Regions from separate parts of the Bradyrhizobium sp. USDA 376 genome, predicted to be linked through region 1. Evidence: predicted binding sites of a transcription regulator. Region 1 holds the regulator's gene; the other holds the start of a gene.
The links. The regulator LexA, encoded in region 1, represses DNA repair genes until DNA is damaged. The targets are predictions, from matches to a motif close to TGTTCNNNNTGTGTTCNG.
Positions count from the first base shown of each region.

Region 2: the regulator LexA is predicted to act here: its motif matches at 2,111-2,128, upstream of ACVJ19_RS30905 (single-stranded DNA-binding protein).

Region 1 covers NZ_JBSSGN010000001.1:6,779,301-6,783,775, forward strand. The annotation lists gene ACVJ19_RS31540 (hypothetical protein) at 1-134, opposite strand, end outside; gene ACVJ19_RS31545 (molybdopterin molybdotransferase MoeA) at 215-1,426, shown strand; gene lexA (transcriptional repressor LexA) at 1,602-2,303, shown strand; gene ACVJ19_RS31555 (hypothetical protein) at 2,473-2,676, shown strand; gene ACVJ19_RS31560 (hypothetical protein) at 2,867-3,298, shown strand; gene ACVJ19_RS31565 (GAF domain-containing protein) at 3,522-4,463, shown strand; gene ACVJ19_RS31570 (ComEC/Rec2 family competence protein) at 4,473-4,475, opposite strand, start outside.
Region 2 covers NZ_JBSSGN010000001.1:6,641,416-6,645,890, reverse strand. The annotation lists gene ACVJ19_RS30915 (outer membrane protein) at 168-836, opposite strand; gene ACVJ19_RS30910 (outer membrane protein) at 1,071-1,832, opposite strand; gene ACVJ19_RS30905 (single-stranded DNA-binding protein) at 2,297-2,791, shown strand; gene ACVJ19_RS30900 (low molecular weight protein tyrosine phosphatase family protein) at 2,810-3,139, opposite strand; gene ACVJ19_RS30895 (DUF2306 domain-containing protein) at 3,475-3,873, shown strand; gene gyrA (DNA gyrase subunit A) at 4,043-4,475, shown strand, end outside.

The DNA.
Region 1 (4,475 bases):
ATCGCGCGCGCAATTTCGTCCTGGCTATCCGCAGGAAGCTGCCGCACGGCCTGGAGCGCTTTTTCGAGCAGTTTTGTCATTGACGGAAGATAAGCCGCGCCTGCGCCAAAAGGAAGTGTGGCTTCTCGCTCCATTGAGGAGCCCTTTTGCTTCAGCCTCTCCGCTCGGCTAGAACCCTGCCAACCGAGTCCTTCGATTGTTGCGGGAGTTCACCGTGGCCCTGATGCCGGTATCCGATGCGCTTGCCGCCGTGCTCGCGGGTGCAGAGCCTCTGGCCGAAGAAACGGTCTCCCTCGACCAAGCCTACCACCGCGTGCTCGCCAGCGACATCGCGGCGCGGCGCACGCAGCCGCCGCAGGCGATGTCGGCGATGGACGGCTATGCCGTGCGTGCGGCCGATGCGGCGACGATCGATTCCCGGCTGATGGTCATCGGCGAGGTCGCGGCCGGGCGGCCGTTTGCCGGGTCGGTCGGCGCCGGCGAAGCGGTCCGGATCTTCACCGGCGGCGTCGTCCCCGCCGGCGCGGACGCGGTCGTGATCCAGGAGGATACGGTCGCGGACGGCAAGCGCATCACGATCAAGGAAGCAGCGATTCCAGGACGGCACATCCGGCGCGCCGGGGTCGACTTTGCCGAGGGCGACGTGCTGCTGCGCAGGGGAACCCGGCTCACCGACCGCGACCTGGCGCTCGCTGCCGGGATGAATCATCCGCACCTTCCCGTCCAGCGCCGTCCGAAGGTCGCCATCCTCGCCACCGGCGACGAACTGGTGATGCCGGGCGCGACACCCGGCCCCGCCCAGATCGTCTATTCCAACGGCTATGCCCTGCACGCACTCGCCCGCCAGGAGGGCGCCGATACCGTCGACCTCGGCGTGGCCGCCGATACGCTGGAAGCCACCACCGCCGGGATCCGCCGGGCCCGCGAGAGCGGCGCCGACATCCTGATCACGACCGGCGGCGCCTCGGTCGGCGACCACGATCTGGTCCAGCAGGCGCTCAAGGCCGAGGGGATCGCGATGTCGTTCTGGAAGATCGCGATGCGGCCGGGCAAGCCGATGATGCACGGGCGGCTCGGCACGATGCGCGTGATCGGCCTGCCCGGCAATCCCGTGTCATCCTACGTCTGTGCTTTCCTGTTCATGGTGCCGTTGATTCGCGCGCTGTCGGGCCGCACCGTGATTCACCATCGCCGCGAGCACGCCGTGCTTGGCCGCGACCTCGATGCCAACGACCAGCGCGAGGATTATCTCCGCGCGCGCCTGGAAATGCGCGACGACGGCACGCTGATCGCCCTTCCCGTCAATCATCAGGATTCCTCACTGCTTGCGAATCTCGCTGCGGCACAGGTACTTCTCGTGCGCGCGCCGTTCGCGCCGAAGGCCGACGCCGGCTCGCCTTGCGAGGTGCTGCGCCTGCCCGTCTGAGCTGCACGGCCACACGCGTTCCGCGAACTTTGCCTTGTTCACGGTAAATTAAGCAGTTGCGGAACATGTATCGAACATATAGTGTCCGTTCATGATTTGTTTCGAGCATGCAGCGACTTATCGCTGAACCCAGCGTCTCGGAATCGAACGACATCAACCGGGGGATTTGGTCGAGATGTTAACGCGCAAACAATACGAGCTTCTGCGATTCATCAGCGAGCGTCTGAAGGAAAGCGGCGTGCCGCCCTCCTTCGACGAGATGAAGGACGCGCTCGACCTGCGCTCCAAATCAGGCATCCATCGCCTGATCACCGCACTCGAGGAGCGCGGCTTCATCCGGCGCCTGCCCAACCGTGCCCGTGCGATCGAGGTCATCAAGCTGCCCGAGCTCCAGGCGGCTGCCGGCAACCGCCGCGGCTTCACGCCGAGCGTCATCGAAGGCAATCTCGGCAAGGTGCGCACGACGTCCAGCCCGTCCGCTGACGAAGGTGAGCGTCCCGTCGCCGTGCCCGTCATGGGCCGTATCGCGGCCGGCACGCCGATCGAGGCGCTGCAGACCCGCAGCCACACCATCAGCGTACCGCCTGACATGCTCGGCGCCGGCGAGCACTACGCGCTCGAGGTGCGCGGCGATTCGATGGTGGAAGCCGGCATCCTCGACGGCGACATGGCGCTGATCCAGCGCAACGAGAGCGCCGACACCGGCGACATCGTGGTGGCGCTGATCGACGACGAGGAAGCGACGCTGAAGCGCTTCCGCCGCCGCGGCGCGTCGATCGCGCTCGAGCCCGCCAACGCCGCCTATGAGGTCCGCATCCTGCCGCCCAACCGGGTGAAGATTCAGGGCAAGCTGATCGGCCTGTACCGGAAGTACTGAGCTGACATCGCGATTTGACACGCGTTGGAGCGGATGATTGTCCGCTCCGGCTGGATAGTCTTTCTGGTTCTGCACAGATTATCCGGCCACCTCTCCCGCGCTAGATCCTCGGCACGCCGCGCAAAGCACGCATCGCTTTGCGGGCCTTTGAGAAACCGAGGAGACAACCATGCGCAAAATCGTCTTGAGCATCGTCACGATGGCGCTGATCGCAGCGGCGGCGTCACCGGCCGTCGCCGCGCGCTCGCATCATGTCCGCAAGACGGAGCCGGCGACGACGAGCGAGCAATTCCGCAACGCACGCGGCGCCGTTGCACAGCCGTCGCAACCCGCCTGGCCGTATTCGGGCTGGTCGGCACCTGCTGGCCGCTGAAGAAGAAGCACGCCCAATGCACGGGGGTTTGTTCCTCGTGCATCTGAAAAAGATATTGTGATGGCGACGTGCGGACCCAAAGCCGCAGATTTGCCCACAACCAAGCAGACCGTTGTATGCTTCCACTCTGATAGAGGCCTGCGCCTCGAAAAGAGACGTGGGTTGCTATCTTCGAATGAGGAGCACCCCGATGTGTGACTACAGCCTGCACGCCGTCGCGACGCGTCCCGCCGAAGTCGGAGAGACGATCGTCACGACAACCTTCCGCGGCACCTCGACGCGTGGCTTCGCCTCCGAAGCCGACATGTCGGTCGCGGTTTGCCTGCTGCCGGGAACGGAGCTCGCTTTCGCCGACAACGTCCGTTACGACAATCGCTGGATCTGGACGCGCACCATCAACTCCCGTGTCGGCAAGTTCGGCAAGATCGATCCGCACATTCCGGATCGCCATCATGATGCGATCGAATTTCCCGACGGCAAATACGTGCTGGTGACTCAGCTCGTCGAAGGCCAGCGCGCAACCGTGCTGCAATTGCCGGTGACCCAGCCGTTGGGCGAGCGCGAGCACAAGCCGCAGATCATCGCCGACAGGCCGACGATCACGCGCCTGCCGATCGGCTGACGTAGCTGCCCCCGGCTCGCGGGTCGGGGCCAGGATTGAAATCGCCATCGCCGGCCGCGGCCGGCGATGGGGTGCGGCTTGCATCTTCGAAAATGCTTTCGCCGATCACCCCCCGCAGTTCTCCGTCGCACGAAGTTTGCGCTGCCCTGCCTGAATTTTGAACGTCCGTTCCGCAGGCAAATGGCCGATGCTGCCAGAAGGCTTGAGGCAGCGGACACGTTCGATGAAGACCTTCATTCGCGTCGTTGAACTCTGGGTGCCCGACCGGACGCGGATGCGGCTGGAATTCGGCGGCGGCCTCTATGGCGAAGGGGTGTCCGCGTTCAAGGCCGCAAGTGAAGAGCTGCGCTTCGGTCGGGATGAGGGGCTTCCCGGCAAGGCCTGGGCTTCCGGCCACCCCGTCATCCTCACCAAATTCGCCAACTCCTACTTCAGGCGGACCGACCAGGCGCTCGCGGCGGGCCTGACCTGCGGGGTGGCGGTGCCGGTGTTCTCAGGTGAATTCCTGCAAGCCGTGATGGTGCTGTTCTGCGGCGACGACGACGCGCATGTCGGCGCGATCGAGCTCTGGCACAACGACCCCGATACCTCCCATGAGATGGGCCTCGTCGACGGCTACTATGGCACCGCCGACATGTTCGAGTTCAACTCGCGCCACACCAGGTTTCCGCGCGGCTTCGGCCTGCCTGGACGCACCTGGAAAGCCGGCCTGCCGCTGATCATCAAGGACCTGCACAACGCCAAGAGCTTTCTGCGCTGGGAAGACGCCGCCGAGGTCGGGATCAATCTCGGCGTCGGCGTGCCCTACCGGACCGGCACCGACCAGAGCTGGGTGCTGACCTTCCTCTCCGCGCAGGCGACGCCGATCGCGCGGCGCTTCGAGATCTGGGTGCCGGATGAGACCCGTTCTGCGCTGGTCTTCCGCGCCGGGGATTGCAGCGCCCAGACCGATCTGGCCGCGCTCTATGCGGACAAGCCCATCACCAGGGGGGACGGCAGCATCGGCGGCGCCTGGGCCACCGGGATGCCCGCCCTCAACGATGATCTCGCGCATGACAAATCGATCGCGGCCACCGAGGCCCGCGCGTCCGGGCTGAGCCAGATGGTGGCCTTGCCGGTGATCGGGAGCGCCGGGCTCGACGCCGTGCTGGCCTGGTACCTGTAGTCAGTCGGCTCA
Region 2 (4,475 bases), 140 kb from region 1:
CTGATGTCATTGCTTTACACCATCGAAGCCTAAGGTTGTGTCACCGGGGAGCCACATCTCGCCGAAAACGTGAGTGGCGGGCTGGCATATATTGCCGCGCGCGAAGACAACAAAAAGGCCGGCGCGAGGCCGGCCTTTCGTAACGCTGGTAGCGTCGGAGACGAAGCTTAGTACTTCGCGACGATCGGGCCGCCGAAGTGATAATTCACGCCGACCTGCACGGTGTGGAAGTTGAGCGAGCCGGAAGCCACGGGAACGCCGATGTTTCCGAAATAGGTTTCGCTGCCGAGGCTGCGATAGAGGTACTCGCCCTTGACCGACCACTGCGGAGCGAAGAACGCCTCGACGCCCGCACCGACGGTCCAGCCCGAGTGGAACTTGCTGTCGGAGATCGTCACGCCGAGCGCGCTGGCGCTGAGCTTGTTGTCGATCCAAGCGTAGCCGCCCGTGCCGTAGAACAGGACGTTGTTGACTGCCCAGCCGATGCGGCCGCGCACGGTGCCGAGTGCATCGGTCTTGGAGGTCGCGGTGATGCCAAACGCGGTTGCCGAGGCGCTGACGTCGGCCCAGGAAGCGTCGGCCTCGAGGCCGAACACGACATTGCCGGTCTGCCAGTTGTAGCCGGCGGTGCCGCCGACGAAGCCACCCTTCATCTTCGGATCGGAGTCGGCCTGCCAGGCGCCGCCACCGACGATACCGAGGTAGAAGCCGGTCCAGTTGTAGACCGAGGCCACAGCGACCGGAGCCTTGGTGTACGGGCGGGCCGCGAGATCAGCTGCCGACGCAGGGGCAGCCAGAGCGAACAAACAGGCCGAAGCCAACAAAACCTTCTTCATTTTCAACTAAATCCCAGTCCCAGTTTCTGTTGTTGCCTTCCGTGAACGGAAGGGCATCGGACGCCGTGGTCCAACTGGCGTCGTGCTTACACCAACGAAGCCGCAAGTTGTGTACCCGAAAAGCCACAACAGTTACAAAACGTCATAATCGCTGACTGATTGCTCCCTTGGCTCGCACACAGCAAAAAGGCCGGCGCGAGGCCGGCCTTTCGTCAGAAGAGACTATGCTTGCGATCAGTACCTGGCGATCGCCGGGCCGCCCCAACGGTAGTTCACGCGGATGAGGGCGAGATCGACGTCCTGACTGACGCGTTCGGTCTGAACGAAGGCTCCGCCGAAGGTGAAGTCGACGTTTCGGGTGCCGAGGAAGATGTGATCGTACTCGAAGCCCACCGACCAGTTCGGGGCGAAGCCAAATTCGACTCCCGCGCCGACCGTTCCGCCCCAGCGTGTTCCGTTGGCCGAACCGAAGGTCGTGCCAGCACCCACAAAGCCCGGCGCGACGATGAGGTCGTATTTGTCGTCCACTACGGCGCCGCCGCCCTTTACGTAGACCAAAACGTTATTCCAGGCATAACCGACCTGACCGGTAATCAAGCCGAAGGCTTCGACCCGCGTACGGTTCTGCTGACCTGGCGCGGTCGGGCTGATGTTTCTTCCACTGAAGTCAGCCCAGTTGCCTTGGCCTTCCACACCAAACACCCAATTGGCCGACTGCCAGCGATAGCCGACCTGACCACCGACTGTGCCGCCCGTTGCGTTATGGCAGCCGTCATCGATCAGCGTACCGGTGACCGGTGTCACGAAGTCCCAGCAATTGCGGCTTGAGCCCCAGCCCCCGTTGATGCCGATGTAGAAACCGCTCCAGTCGTAGATGGTCGCGACCATCGGGGGCGGAGCCTTGGTGTAGGGACGCGCCGCCATATCCGCCGCGCTTGCGGGAGCCGACAGGCCCAACGCCACAGCACCGATTGTACCAATCAAAATCTTATTCATTGCAGTCTCCCCGGGTAAGGTCCGCTTCTTGAGGGTCCCCGAAGCGGCCGATCAGGCGCGACGCCCATATGAACTCAATTCCAAGGCAACCGTAGCCTAAGCGGCAGGCAGAGTCCGTCTCCGAAATGCAACAGTCGCAGGGCAAGTGCGAGCATGTAACTTGATGAATGTTAAGCACTTTTCCATGATTAGTGGAACCTGAACAGGTTCCATCCAGTGCGCACCAATTGAGCGGCATTCAGGCACCGTCCGAGGCGGATATTCGGCGCCTGTCCAGAAAGAACAAATCTGGAACAAGCCGGCAGGCGATGCTATATGTGGGGATAACCCGAGCGCTGATGGGCTGATCGGTCCGCGCAAGCGTATAGGGTCGCCTCAATCAGGTTGCAGAGGACCGCGGGGCGCGCGTGCGGTCTTGCGAATGCGGCCTTACGAATTCAGTGGCATTGGAGTGGAGAGCGGCGATGGCGGGAAGCGTCAACAAGGTCATTCTGGTTGGAAATCTCGGCAAGGATCCTGAAATTCGCCGCACCCAGGACGGGCGGCCGATCGCAAATCTGAGCATCGCGACCTCGGAGACCTGGCGCGACAAGAACAGCGGCGAGCGCAAGGAGAAGACCGAGTGGCATCGCGTCGTGATCTTCAATGAGGGGCTCTGCAAGGTCGCAGAGCAGTATCTGAAGAAGGGTGCGAAGGTTTACATCGAGGGCGCGCTCCAGACCCGCAAATGGACCGACCAGAGCGGCGTCGAGAAGTACTCGACCGAGGTCGTGCTCCAGGGCTTCAACTCGACGCTGACGATGCTCGATGGCCGCGGTGGTGGCGGCGGAGGTGGCAGCTTCGGCGACGAGCCGGGCGGCGATTTCGGCTCCTCCGGTCCGGTCAGCAGCGCGCCGCGCCGCCCCGTTGCCGCCGGCGGCGGCCGCAACAGCGACATGGACGACGACATCCCGTTCTGAGGGCTGCGGGAGAGGCGGCTAGTCTCGCCGTAAATAACGGCCAACGCGGTTTTCAAGGATCCGGACCAAGCCAGGATCCATGAATTCGTAGTCGTCCGGAATGTCGAGGCAGATGACCCGCTTGTTGTTCAAGCTGGAGCGGAATTTCCGGTTCAGCTTGTTCCGGTGGGTCTTCTCCATGACGAAGATGATGTCGGCCCATTCGACCTGTTCGGCGGACAGCAAGACGTCCGCGCCGTTCGAAATGCCGGCCGCGTCGGTCTCGACCCCTGGCCAGGTTGAAAACACCTGTTCAGCGGTAGGGCTGCGGAGGCGATTGGCGCTGCAGACGAAAAGGACGTTGGTCACTTTACCGCTTTCGGAGACGATCGATCCGGTGTCGGTCGGAATGATTGGTCGGTGGCTTTCGGGCAGGCTTCAAAGAGCTCCTGCTACAGAATTACCGTTCGACAGTCGATGGAAGCGGCAACATTCCACTCTGAAGCCGGTCGGCGCGAACGCTTCTGCATCGGCGCCGTTCGCGTAGAGCGACAGGATTCCTTACCAATTATCGGGTGAAGCTCAGGTTTTCCGGCCTTGCCTCAAGTGCAGCCTCAAGTCTTTGACGGGAGGCGATGTGAATGGTATTAACTTCATGTTAATCCTATTCACATCGGTCGCCGTGCTACCTGAGGGAGCCCCGCATGAGCCTTGCGCCGCTGCTTGAGGCCGCGCCAGCGATCCCGCTGCATGCCTTTGCCGCCATGGCCGCGTTCGTGCTCGGCCTCGTCCAGTTCTCCGCGCCCAAGGGCACGCTGCCTCACCGGGCGATCGGCTGGATCTGGGTGGTCCTGATGGCGGTCGTGGCCGCCTCGTCGTTCTGGATCCACCAGATCCGCCTGGTCGGGCCGTTCAGCCCGATCCATCTGTTGTCGATCTTCACCCTGGTGGTTCTGCCGCTGGCAGTGTGGCGGGCGCACACCCATCGCGTCGTCGACCACCGGCGGATGATGATCCTCATCTTCGCCGGGGCGCTGGTGGTGGCGGGCCTGTTCACGCTGGTGCCCGGGCGCATCATGCACCGGGTGATTTTCGGGGCGTGAGAGCCGGCTCCGCGCGGTCCGTTCCGGCTCCGTCCGGGATCGCGTCGGGAATGGCGTAAGTCTCTGGAAAAACAGTCGGAAAAAGCGCTTTCCCAGGGCCTCGCCAGGGTGGTTATCGGGGCCCCGATGCGCTATATGATTCCCAGATAAAACCTCACCGGATTCCCCCTTGGCTGACGACGACAACAAGCCCGGCGACCAGCCGGCGCAACCCTCGGACATTCGCCCCGTCTCCATCTTCGAGGAGATGAAAAAGTCCTATCTCGACTACGCCATGAGCGTGATCGTGGCGCGGGCGCTGCCTGACGCGCGCGACGGTCTGAAGCCGGTGCATCGCCGCATCCTGTACTCGATGAACGAGCAGGGGCACACACCCGACAAGAAGTACGTCAAGTCCGCCCGTGTGGTCGGCGACGTCATCGGTAAGTATCATCCGCACGGCGACCAGTCGATTTACGACGCCATGGTCCGCATGGCGCAGGACTTCTCGATGCGTGTGCCGCTGATCGACGGCCAGGGCAATTTCGGCTCGGTCGACGGCGATCCCCCGGCCGCCTATCGTTACACCGAAGCGCGCCTGACGAAGGTGGCGCTGGCACTGC